4 regions of the Schleiferilactobacillus harbinensis genome follow, and region 1 is predicted to be linked to each of the others. Evidence: predicted binding sites of a transcription regulator. Region 1 holds the regulator's gene; each other region holds the start of a gene.
The links. The regulator LexA, encoded in region 1, represses DNA repair genes until DNA is damaged. The targets are predictions, from matches to a motif close to CNAACANNTGTTNG.
Positions count from the first base shown of each region.

Region 2: a site for LexA is predicted at 1,539-1,552, ahead of FMM01_RS13810 (ABC transporter substrate binding protein). Genes of this name have one in related genera too.
Region 3: a site for LexA is predicted at 1,170-1,183, ahead of FMM01_RS15570 (ATP-dependent DNA helicase). Genes of this name have one in related genera too.
Region 4: a site for LexA is predicted at 1,889-1,902, ahead of recA (recombinase RecA). Genes of this name have one in related genera too.

Region 1 covers NZ_CP041364.1:1,022,468-1,025,597, forward strand. Annotated here, with positions in the region: gene FMM01_RS05260 (ABC transporter ATP-binding protein) at 1-327, opposite strand, end outside; gene FMM01_RS05265 (YneF family protein) at 455-679, opposite strand; gene FMM01_RS05270 (DUF896 domain-containing protein) at 761-1,012, opposite strand; gene lexA (transcriptional repressor LexA) at 1,170-1,787, shown strand; gene FMM01_RS05280 (hypothetical protein) at 1,835-2,026, opposite strand; gene rplS (50S ribosomal protein L19) at 2,119-2,469, opposite strand; gene FMM01_RS05295 (hypothetical protein) at 2,954-3,130, opposite strand, start outside.
Region 2 covers NZ_CP041364.1:2,790,864-2,793,993, reverse strand. Annotated here, with positions in the region: gene FMM01_RS13815 (ABC transporter substrate-binding protein) at 1-339, opposite strand, end outside; gene FMM01_RS13810 (ABC transporter substrate binding protein) at 395-1,372, opposite strand; gene FMM01_RS13805 (magnesium transporter CorA family protein) at 1,838-2,767, shown strand; gene FMM01_RS13800 (HNH endonuclease) at 2,884-3,130, opposite strand, start outside.
Region 3 covers NZ_CP041364.1:3,174,341-3,177,470, reverse strand. Annotated here, with positions in the region: gene FMM01_RS15575 (alpha-galactosidase) at 1-963, opposite strand, end outside; gene FMM01_RS15570 (ATP-dependent DNA helicase) at 1,221-3,130, shown strand, end outside.
Region 4 covers NZ_CP041364.1:2,847,830-2,850,959, reverse strand. Annotated here, with positions in the region: gene FMM01_RS14115 (HD domain-containing protein) at 32-670, opposite strand; gene recA (recombinase RecA) at 687-1,856, opposite strand; gene FMM01_RS14105 (HdeD family acid-resistance protein) at 1,965-2,480, opposite strand; partial or broken gene FMM01_RS14100 (ABC transporter ATP-binding protein) at 2,620-3,130, shown strand, end outside.

The DNA of each region.
Region 1 (3,130 bases):
TTGGAAGAAGGTATCGTCCATCTGCATGAAGTGCCAGAATAGCCGAGACCGCAACTGTTTTTCCAGGGTCGCTGCGCCGCCCCAAATCATATTCCGCCAAGCAAAGCGGAAGAGGTACTGGAAAATACCGGCGGCTAATAACAAGCCGATCCACCACCATGTCGCGTTGCCGGTGATGTGGCCCTGGTCGAAAAGATCGGCCAGAATCCCAATCACCCGGGGCGGCACCAGGTTCACCAGGGCGGTCCCCACCAAGGCTAAGACCCCGATCAGATATCGCTTCCGCTCCTGCTTAAAATACCAGCCCAGCTTTTTAAATATGCCCACTGGGACACCTCCGTTCGTTTACTGTTTTCTTAGAATGGACAGAACGGGACAAAGTCCGCAGCCAAAAAATGGCCGCAGTCTTTGTCCCGCGATAGTAGCCGCCTAGAAACAGGCGGCCAGAAGTTGGTTATTTCTTGCCTTCCTGTTGACGCATGGAGGCCATCATCTGATTGAGTTTCTTCTCAGATGGTTTCTGACCCATTTGCATCATCATCGAACGAAGCATATCTTCGTTGATGGGGGGATTATCTCGGAAATAATTTTTCATATACCGCCGCGCGCCGAAGAATCCTAGGACGGCTCCGCCGACAACTCCTAGAATAATCAACAACACTGCCAACCACATGGGCATCATGATGTACACCTCGCTTTTTCCAATACCTTAATAGTCTACACAAGTTTCTGGTAAATTAAAATAGCCGGTGAGCTTTTTTTAATCCTTCCGGATACCCTTTTCACGCTGGACCCGCTTGAGCTTATCTGGGGTCACTTCGTTGCCCTCTTCATCGATCACTTTCAAGTGCTCAATGGTCTGGCGGAAGCCGGCGCGGAAGTTGGCCAGGTAGGCTTCCCGCAGTTCGTGCTGTTCCCGCTCTTCATCGACGGTCAAGCCTTCCTTTTTTGCTTTGTGGGCCAGTTCGTTAATGCGCGCCAAGCGCTTTTCTTCTTCAGTTTGTTCTGCCATAAGAGATCGTCCTTTCTGGAAATCGTGCTTACTTTGATGGTACCACGCCGATTAATTTCTGAAAACAAAAAATGGCGTATGTTCTCACGAACGCTTGTTTGAAAACCTTCTCCAGTCTTGGTATACTTGGGGTAACACGAATAGATGAGGTGGCGTTATGGCCAAATTAGGAGAGAAACAAGCAGAAATTCTGCAGTACATTTATGACATGGTGAAGGACCGCGGGTATCCGCCGACGGTCCGGGAAATTGGGGCGGCGGTTGACTTGTCTTCCACGTCCACAGTGCATGGTCACTTGGACCGGCTGGAACGCAAAGGCATGATCAATCGCGACCCGACTAAACCGCGGGCAATTGAGATCACTGAGGACGGACTGGACGAATTGGGTGCGACCCGGGATCGAATCCCCTTGTTGGGTACTGTAACGGCCGGCGAACCGATTTTGGCCGTCCAAGAGGCCACCGAGTTCTTTCCGGTACCGCCTGATCTGCAAAACGATGGCGATTTGTTCATGCTGCAGATTCGCGGCGAAAGTATGATCAATGCCGGCATCCTCAGCGGCGACAAAGTCGTTGTTCGCCGCCAGCAATACGCGGATAACGGCGACATCGTCATTGCCATGACCGAAGAAAATGAGGCAACCTGCAAACGGTTCTACCGGGAGAAGGATCACTTCCGTCTCCAACCGGAGAACGACACTTTTGCGCCGATCATTTTGCAAGAAGTGACGATCCTCGGCAAAGTCGTTAGTCTGTATCGCGAACACGTTTATTAAATCGATGAGTCTGTTGGCTGTTAGCACCCCCGGTGCTAGCGGCTTTTTTAATTCATGCGGACCCGTTTAACGGCGTAGCGGCCCTCCGGCACCGGCATTTCTGCGTACGGTGCCCGTTCGAGAATCGCCACGAAACCCGCCGCCCGTTCCGGGGTCGAAAAGACTCGGAGCAAACGGAATACTGGCTCTTTTTTCGCCGTATCAGCGTAATAGACAACATATACAAATCGTTGGGCCATGAGTTCCCTGCTTTCTTTTATCTTCCATAAAAAAAACAAACGCGTCCTGCTCCCCATCAATTCGGAAGCAAAACGCGTTTGTACGGCGTGAATTAGACGCGCGGCTTCTCGGTAATCCGAGCAGCCTTGCCCCGCAGTGCACGCAGGTAGTACAGCTTCGCCCGACGGACACGGCCGTGGCGAATGACTTCGATCTTCGCAACACGGGGAGAGTGCAGCGGGAATGTCCGCTCTACACCAACACCGCTGCTGATCTTACGAACCGTGTAGGAAGCACTGATGCCAGTGCCCCGGCGCTTGATTACGACGCCTTCGAAAAGCTGGATACGTTCCCGCGTACCTTCGACGATTTGGGCGTGGACCCGCACCGTATCACCGGCACGAAAGTCGGGAATGTCATCGCGCAATTGTTTTTGCGTAATTGATTGAATTAATGGATTCATCAAAATTTCTCCTTATTCCGGTATTCATGCGCCTGATCCCTCGCAGCGGAATATCGTTGCTGTTGTGACACACAATCACAGGTTAAAACTATAGCATAGATTCGGGGTGGGCGCAATGCAGTTACCAATGAAGCAAGTCGCGCAACCCGCTGAGCACAAGCAGCTCAGGGGCATGGAACAAAAGTCCTCCAAAAACGCCGTGCCAATGCTCCGCAACCTCCGGCAAAATTGGGCTGGAACGTGGTGACGGCGCTTTGAGCCCGCAAAAGCCGCGGTCTCAAAGTCGCCTAACCACATCAGCGGCAAAGCCGCTGTGTGGTTTCCACCACTGAGCCCATTTTGCCTCCGGTTGCTACGTATTGGCACTAGGTACATTTGTAATTTGAGTTTTGGTTCACGCCCAATAATAGCGAACACAACAGCAATGAATATTAGTAGCCGTAAACACCGCGAATCAGGGCGACCATGCTTTCCCTCTACTCAGTCAGCGACCAACCACACGGGGTCCAGGTTGGTCGCTGACTGAGTCCGGACTGACCTTGTTCTGGACCGCGCACAGAATCATCCAAACGCCCAAGAGCAGAATCGGCACCGTTCCCAAGTATTCGGACTGGAACGCGGGTGGCAGCGGCCATTTTATCGTGACGATCCCAACAACCGC
Region 2 (3,130 bases), 1.5 Mb from region 1:
TTGCAGCAGAGCTTGGGCGGCCGGGGTGGCAATGGCCACGTTCACGGTATTTTTGTCCTTAGCCAGCTTCTCGCTCATACTCTTCAGGTTGGCTTGATCGTTTTGGGCGTTGACGTAATCGATCGTCAGATTCTTGCCCTGGGTGTAGCCTTCCTTTTTCAGTTCAGCGATGAACCCTTTCCGCGCTTGATCCAGGGCGCTCTGGTCCATCAGCTGCAGAATACCCACTTTCACCTTGGCATCCTTGCCGCTGGCACTGCTTTGTTTCGTACCGCACGCACTGACCAGCAAGGCCAGTGCGACCGTAAAGACGAGCCATAATCCAGTATGCTTTTTCATGATAAAAATTCCTCCCGGCGGCCGTTTCACGTGAAACAGCCGCATCTTCTATTTATTATTTTGCGTCGTTAACGACTTGGGCGGGGTCGATCTTGAAGACCTTCGCCAATTTCTTATTCACGACCAGCGTGATATCTTGGGGCAATTGTACTGGGATCGCGCTGGCCTTTTTGCCCTTGATGATTTTGATCGCCATCTGGGCGGTTTGGGCACCAAGCTTTTCATAATCGATTCCGTTGGTGGCAATCCCGCCGGCGGGAACCATGGTGCTGGCGGCGGGGACGACCGGGACCTTCTTTTCGGCAGAAATCTTGCCCACCGTAGCCATGGCCGCGGCGACGACGTTATCCGCCGGTACATAGATGGCATCGGCTTTGCCGGCCAGCGAGGTCATCGCCTGGGACACGTCATTGGTGCTGGCCACGGTCAGCGACGTACTCTTCAGCCCCAACTTGGCAATGGCCGCTTTGGCCATCTTCACCTGCACCAAGGAATTAGGTTCCGCGGCGTTATATAGCAGGCCGATGGTCTTGGCCTTGGGGAACAATTCATGGAGCAGCTTGATCTGCCCGGATACCGGCACCAGATCACTGGTGCCGGTGACATTGCCGCCGGGATGCTGCAAGCTGGTCACCAGCTTGGCCTCCACGGGATCGGTGATGGCGGTGAACAGCTGCGGCGTATCTTTGTCGGCTTGCAGCAGCGCTTGGGCGGCCGGGGTCGCAATGGCCAGATTCACCGTGTTCTTATCCTTGGCCAATTCTTCACTCATACTCTTCAGGTTGGCTTGATCGTTCTGGGCGTTGACGTAATGGATCGAAATGTTTTTCCCCTCCTTGTAGCCAGCCTTGGCGAGTTCCGCGATAAATCCTTTGCGGGCATCATCCAAAGCGGTTTGGTTCATCAATTGCAGGATGCCAATCTTAATTTTCTTACTGTCCTGACTGCTGCCTTGCGCCGGCGACCCGCAGGCCCCCAGAACCAGCAACAGGACCATGCTCACTACCGTTAAAAGCCAATATCGTTTTTTCATGATGATTTCCTCCATAGTCTGTCTTCTGCTTCCCGGCCAGACATCCGCAGGCATAAAAAATGCCGTTCCCATCGATTGAATACAGACAATCGACGGAAACGGCTCAAAAAATGATTCTTTTTTCGCACCGGCCACATCGATTATCTCGATCTATGTGGCGAATGCACGAAAATCCGTACGGCCATCATAGATACAAACGCTAGGTTTGCATCCATAATGGCTACAAACCAGCTATCTAAAATAGCCGTAATAAAATCGGTTATTGAGTTGTGTAATGGCTGCGTCTCGCATGCGTAACACACTCCTAAATGAGCAAATGCTCATGTATTTGTTATGTCCATTACCTTACACTGCGGCCAAATAGGTTGTCAACCCCTGGCCGTGAACTTTTTCACGCCAACGTCAGCGAATCCCCGTCAGGACCGGTATAATGGAGGTTAGAAAACTTTTTTGGGAGGATTCAACATGATTGAGCAGCACCCGTTACCCCATGGTCAGGAATGGATCGCCGTGATGACCCCCACCACCGCGGATTATCAGGACTTAGAAAAGAAATACGGCCTGCCGCCGCGTTTTGTGCCGTACCTTAACGACATGCGGGAACGCGCCCGGTTGGAATACGACCAGGCCAGCGGCTACTGGCTGCTGGTGTTCCGCTTCGTGAATAAAGAAGCCGCTCCCGGCGGTTTTTTGACCCTGCCCATCACCTTCGTCTTCAACGCCAGCCGGCTGATCAGTGTGATTCCCGACACTGATGGCACCACCGTCGTCAGCCAGCTGCAGGAAGTGATCCAGAGTGCCGCTGAAGCGGACACCTCGATCTTTATGCTGCTGTTCGACCTGCTCTTCGCCCTGAGTACCGATTACTTCGACGTCCTCGACAACATCAACGACGAGCGGAGCAAGTTGGAAAACTGGCACAAACGGCCGACCAACGAACAAGTCGCTGCCCTCACCCGGTTAGCCCAGCAGACGGTCTATTTGACGACCGCAGAAAACAACAATTTGATTGCCATCCGCCGGTTCATGATGGCGACCAATTCCGTGGCCGATCCGTTGGCCCTGAACGCGGAAGAAAAGGAACGGCTCGACGACGTGCTGATCGAAATTCAGCAGGGCCAGCAGATGGCCCAGATCGCCGCGGACATCATCGACAGGGTCACCGACGGCTTCAGCAATGTCCTAAACAACAATCTGAACGGCACCATGCGCTTCCTCACGGTGTGGAGTATTGTCCTAATGATTCCGCCGGTGATCACCGGGTTCTATGGGATGAACGTTGCCCTGCCCTTCGCCAATCGCCATGACGCCTGGCTTTGGACGATTATTTGGTCACTGGTGGCGATCATTGTATTGGGGATTTGGTATATTTTGTACGATAAACGGCGCCGGTAGCCAGAAAGAAAGAGACTGGGGATAAAACTCCGTCCTAGTATGCCGTGCCAAAGCTTCGCAAGCTGCGGCACTAGATACGCTAGGAAATCAGAGTTTTGTCCCCAGTCTCTTCCTGCTTACTCCCACGTCCTCGTCTCTTCCTGGTATTGTGCCACCGCCCACTGGCTGTGGACATAAGCAGCCCGCTGGGCGCTGATGTGTTTGCTGTCGGACTTAGCCTGATCCAGCAAGTCCTGGGCCATTTTGATCTGCTGGCGCAGGACATTGGCGCCGGGGGCCGCGAGATCGGCGGCTTGATGAGTCAAAGCGGCAAGCTGAGCCTGCAAGTTGGTTACTTGGGCTTTGAATGTGCGCTGGGCCTTT
Region 3 (3,130 bases), 1.1 Mb from region 1:
GTCGATCACGAAGAGCTCCACACCGAGATCCTTGGCCTGCTGGGCCAGCGCAAACAGCTTATCTTCATTGAAGTTAAAATACGTCGCTTCCCAGTTGTTGTACACGATGGGCCGGTCTTGATGTTGAAAAGCGGGCGGCACGACATTATCATTAATGAACTTGTGAAAGTGCTGGGAAACACCGTTCAAGCCGCGATCAGAAAACGTCAGGGCCGCACTGGGGGTTTCGAATGCTTCCCCAGGCGCGACCGACCAGTGGAAGCCTTGACTGTTGATGCCGGTCATCAGCCGCACAAAATTCTGGTTCGTGTGCTGGATGCGGCTTTCATGATTGCCGCTGTACAGCAGATTGACGCCATACGCCCAGCCGGTATCTTCCGTGGTCTCCGCGGCGCTGAGCAGGAAGCCGGGGTTTTGCTTGTTGGAACTGCCGCCAGTGAGACTGTTCAACACGATCGTGCCGTCGGTGACCGGCTGCACATGGTGCTGCATCTCGCTGGCCCACGCCCCGGCGAAGGAGTGGAGCGCGTAGCCGCGATTGGGCATGTCCCACTGGGCACTCATGATGCGGTCGATCACCAGCGGCTTGGCCGTATTGTTATGCAGGACCACCCGCCGGGTAATCACATCGCTATCGGGCAAAACCGTATAGGCTAGTTCTAACGTGATGGCTTGCAGTTTATCCCGCAGCGTAACATACAGCGTCTGACTGCCGGTATCAGGCTGATCCGTCGCCTGGGGCAGGATTTTTGACGGCGCAACACCGCTGTAAATGTGGTGCTCTTGATAGATAAAATCCGACACATAGCTGCCATCAGCCATCTTCAAAATCAGCGGGCTGTCCCGGAAATCACCCCGGCCAAAGCCGGCGTATTCCTGGGGCAAAGTGTCCAGACTATACGTCCAATCCTGCTCGTCATAGGCCACGGTACTACCCAGGCCGCTGGTATGTTTGAAGGCCACGGCGGTGGGTCCTGGGGCGTTAGGCGCGGGCCATAATACAAGTGCTCCAGCTGACCGTGGGCGGTGACCCGGAACCAATACGACGTGTGGGCGGTGGTGATATAGAATACGTGCTGTCTTTCTTCAATCATGGGCAAGGTGGTCCTTTCTTGTTTTCTTCCTTCAGTGTATCCGATTGCACCAAGCAATGCATCCCTTCCCTCGCGCGAACATTCATTCTATAATAAAACTATTAACGATTCGAGGGAGGGCACATGATGGCGCAGCGCATTGGCGTACGGGAACTGGTGGAATTTGAATGCAAGTCCGGCGACCTGGACGCCAGTCAGAGCAGCACCAATACGGCTCTAGAAGGCGCCCGCATTCACCGGATGCTGCAAAAGCAGGCCGGGCCCAACTATGAGAAAGAGGTCACGCTGAAGGCCGCGGTGACGCTGGCCGGGGAGGACTACACGATTGACGGCCGGGCCGACGGGGTGGATAAAGACGACGCTTCCGGCCTGACCATCGTGGATGAAATCAAGACCAGCGCCCTGGACTTCGCTGAACTCAGCGATGACGCTCTGGGCCGCTACTGGGCGCAGGCTGCCGTCTACGGCCATTTTTTGTGTACCGCGCGCCAGCTGGACCGGATCATCCTTCAGCTGACCTACTACCAGACCACGACGAAGCAGATCACCCGCCAGCAATGGCCCTTGCCCGCCGCCGACTTGGCCGAGTATTATCAGGCTCTGCTTCACGATTACGCGGGCTGGGTCATTTTTCGGCACCAGCTCAAACAGGAGCGGGATGCCTCTTTGACACCGTTGACCTTTCCCTTTGGCGACTTTCGTCCGCAGCAGCGGGAATTTGCGGTGGCGGTGTACAAGACGATCCATACCCAGCAGCGGTTGTTTGTTCAAGCCCCCACGGGCACCGGCAAAACCATGGCGACGCTGTTCCCCGCCGTGAAGGCGATGCCCGCCGAAGGATTGAACCGGTTGTTTTATTTAACCGCGAAAGAAGCGACCCGGCAAAGTGCCGAGGACGGGTGCCGCTTGCTGATCGACCAGGGGGCGCAACTCCGGTGCATTACGCTGACGGCGAAGGATAAGATCAGTTTTTGTCCGCCGGAAAAGCGGACGCCGGAATTATGTCCTTATTATCGGGGTTACTATGACCGGAACAAGGATGCCGTGAAGGATATCATCAGCCACGAACGACTGCTGGACCGGGCGACGATCGAGCGCTACGCCAAGAAGCACACGGTGGATCCCTTTGAACTGTCCTTAGACGCCGCCCGCTTCGCCGACGTGGTGATTTGCGATTACAACTATCTCTTTGACCCGCTGGTTTTTTTGCAGCGGTTCTTCGCCCAACCGGATTCCAGCCAGTTTTTCTTGATCGATGAAGCCCATAATCTGATCCATCGGGCCCGGGATATGTATTCAGCGACGCTGACCAGTGCCGGCTTAAGTCCGCTGGCCGCCACGCTGCGCCAGCACCACCAGCGGGAAGCCAGCAACGCCCTGCGTCAATTGCGGACTGCTTTTACCGCCGTGGGTAAAGCGTTGACCGCTAAGGAACAGAATGAGTGGGTCAGCGTTGAGGCGTTGACCGAATTTAATCAGAAAGTCGCCCGGTTCGTGGAGCGGATCCATGAATGGCTGCCCGGTCAGCCGGCAGATGAGGATATCCAGGCTGTACTGCCAGTGTATTTTGACTGTATCAGTTACAGCCGGATCGCGGAACTCTATGGGGAGCAGTACCGAACGGTGGTGGAACGCGAGCACCAGCAGGTCCGGATCACCCAGCTGTGCCTTGATCCAGAACCATTCGTTGATGCCTGTCTGCATAAAGGCCGCGGGGCGGTGCTGTTTTCAGCCACCCTGTCGCCGCTGACCTACTACCAGGAACTCTTAGCCGATCCCGCCGACAGTTTGGTTTACCAGCTGCCCTCCCCATTTCCGGCAGGCCATCAGCTGGTGGTCATTCGGGACGATATCGCCACCACGTATCAGCGGCGGGCGGCGAACGAAGCACGGATCGTCGCCGCCTTGGCGGCCTTTGCTCAAGCCCGAACGGGGAATTACCTGGTGTTTTTGCCTTCGTATCATTATTTGGAACAAGTTTACATGGCCTTCTCTGCGGCATACCCGGAAATCACCGTTTTCAGCCAAACCGGCGG
Region 4 (3,130 bases), 1.5 Mb from region 1:
GTGAAATTCTGTTTCGGTCTAGGGGTGCTGGTTATTTGCCGATCTCTTGGAAGTACTCTTTGATAAACTGCTTCATGAACGCTGTCCGCTCGGTTGCCATTTGTCGGCCAATTGGCGTATTCATCGTGGCGGCCAGCTTAAACAGCTTTTCGTAAAAATGATTGACGATCGTGCTGGGCTGGCGGTAATTGGCGGCGGTCAGTTCTTGGCGGGGCGGAATATGCGGGTCGTAGTCGGGATTGCCATGAGTGGCGCCGTAGCGGATAGCGCGGAAGATGCCGACAGCGCCCAGGGCGTCCAGGCGGTCGGCGTCTTGGACGATCTGGCCAGCCAAGGGTAATTGTTGGTGCGTCTCGATGTTTTTACTAAAGGACATGTGGTCAATGATGAAGGTGATTTGATCAATGCGCTCCTGGGTTAACCCCACTGCGGTGTGCAGCGTTTGGACCAGCGCGGCCTTGGCCGCCGCGGTATTGGCGACCAGCTTCTCATCATAGTAATCATGCAGATAGGCCGTACTTAACACCAAGTCCTGGTCAGCATCGGGATAAGCCGTTAACAGCTGGCGGGCATTGGCCGCCACCCGTTGAATATGGGCAAAATCGTGGCCGGACTGATCGCCGGCCGCTTGCTGGCGAGCTAGGTCAATAATTGCTGGTAAGTGATCCATCGAAACGCTCCTTTAATTAAGCCGCCGGGGTGGCCGGTGCCGCAGGCGTACTTTCAATATCTTCGGTCTTGGTGGCATTCGCGGCCGTTGGCTTGGTCGGTGCCGGCTCTTTGTCGTCTGGCGCAGGCTTAGTCTGGTCATCATCCTTAGGCGGATCGGCCTTGGCCCGGATATCCGCCTCAATGGCGGCAGCCGTATCGGGATGATCATTCAAGAACTGCGCGGCATTCACTGGCCCTTGGCCTAAGCGCGTATCCTGGTAAGAATACCAGCTGCCGCTCTTTTTGACGACCGCGAAGGCATCGCTGCTGCCCAGAGCGATCATATCCGCATTCTTTTCAATGCCGTGACCGAAGTACATGGTGGTCTCGGCCACCTTAAACGGCGGGGCGACCTTATTCTTTACCACTTTGAGCTTGCTGACGAAGCCGACGTTTTCCTTACCGTCTTTGACAAACTCGCCCCGGCGCACTTCCAGCCGAATCGTGGCGTAGAACTTCAGCGCCCGACCGCCGGGCGTGACGTCTGGGCTGCCGAATTGCACGCCGATCTTTTCCCGCAGCTGATTGATGAAGACGACCAGAGTATTAGTCTTGTGTACTTCCCCAGCGAGGGAGCGCAGAGCCTGGGACATTAAGCGGGCTTGCAGACCGACGTGGTTGTCCCCGATCTGACCTTCAATTTCTGCCGCCGGTACCAGCGCGGCGACCGAATCCACGACCACCATGTCCACGGCGCCGGAGGTGACCAGTTTCTGGGTAATCTCCAGCCCCTCCTCGCCGCTGGCGGGTTGGGACAGCAGCAGGCTGTCGATGTCCACGCCCAGCGCCTTGGCGTAAACCGGGTCCATGGCATTTTCTGCATCAATGTAGGCGACGGTGCCGCCCTCTCTTTGGCATTCCGCCACCGTCTGCAAAGCGATGGTCGTTTTCCCGGTACTCTCAGGACCGTAGACCTCAACGATCCGGCCCCGGGGGAACCCGCCGACGCCTAAGGCCATATCCAAGGATAAAATGCCGCTGGAAATGGTTTGGATGTCCATGTTGGGCTTCTCCCCCATTTTCATGATCGCGCCTTTGCCGTATTCTTTCTCAATATCCGCCAACGCTTTTTGCAATGCCTTGGCCCGTTCCGGTTTCTCCTTGAGCTGCACGAGATCCTGTGTTTTCGCAATTGTCTTGGCCATGCGATCGCCCGCTTTCTTCACTCCCTATTATACAAACAAATGTTCTTGATTACCACCGCAAGCAACAAAAAAACTGGCCCCGCAGGACCAGTCAATAAGTAGTAGAAATCAGAACGCCCGGGTCAGCAGGATGACGCCGAAGATCAGCAGGTATGCTGCTACCAAGTAGGCCAGAGTAAAGATGGAATAAAACGGGTTGATCAGCATCATGATGCCGACGATGATACCCAGGATCCCCATCACAATGTTAAACGTACGATGCAGGGAGAAATCCGCTGCGGCAATTGATGCGATCGAATCCACCAGGAACCACGCCGCAAACAGATAGGCCATGAAAAACGTGCTCAGCATACTGTTGGCAAACAACAGAATAGCGAACAGGATATCCAGAATCCCAGTGAGCAGCACATAGGTCGGGCGCTTGACGCCCGCCTTGCCCATGTCATACCACACGGCGATGTCCATCACGCCTTTGAACAGGACCCCCAGGGCAAACGCCCACACGATCCCCTGAAACGCACGGCCGGGCCGGCTGAACGCCCATAAGCCTAACACAATGAAGATAGCTCCCAAAATGGCCAATGGCCAACGGAACCGTTGGCGGGGAGACTCAAATCTATCCATAATCACAAACCCCCTTTTCCTTTCTATTTTCATTCTACCATGTTGGCTGACCAGCAGACCGGTTAGTGGGCGAAGCTGGAAATCGGCAGGGTGGGCGAAACCAGGGTACAATTAGAGGATACACAATGGAGGGATTAAGATGTTCAAATCGACGATCTGGCGAATGCTGCGCTTCTTTGCCCGCCAACTGGCTGACGCCAAACATTACTTAGCCCTGGTGATGGTCATGCTCGTGGCTACCGCCGGGATTCAATACGCGATTCCGCGGATCACCCAAACAGTGATCGATAAAATCATTCCCCAACAGGCGGTGTCTCTGCTGCTGCTCAGCGTTGGCGGGCTATTGGGCCTGACCGCCGTCAACGGCCTGCTATCCGCCGGCAGCAGCTACTTGCTGGCCCGGGTGTCGCAAAACGCGGTCTCCCGGCTGCGCAACACCCTGTTCACCCATGCCCTGGGGCAGGACTTCGCCTTCTTTGAAACCAGCAAGACAGGGGACTTGATGGTGGTGCTCACCAGCGACGTCAACGCCCTGCAAGGATTGCTGTCACCCAACGCCTTGGGCCTGGTGGGCAGCGTGCTGACCGCGCTGATCGTCCTCGTCATCATGTTTACCCAGAACGCCCTGCTGACCGGATTGATCGTGCTCA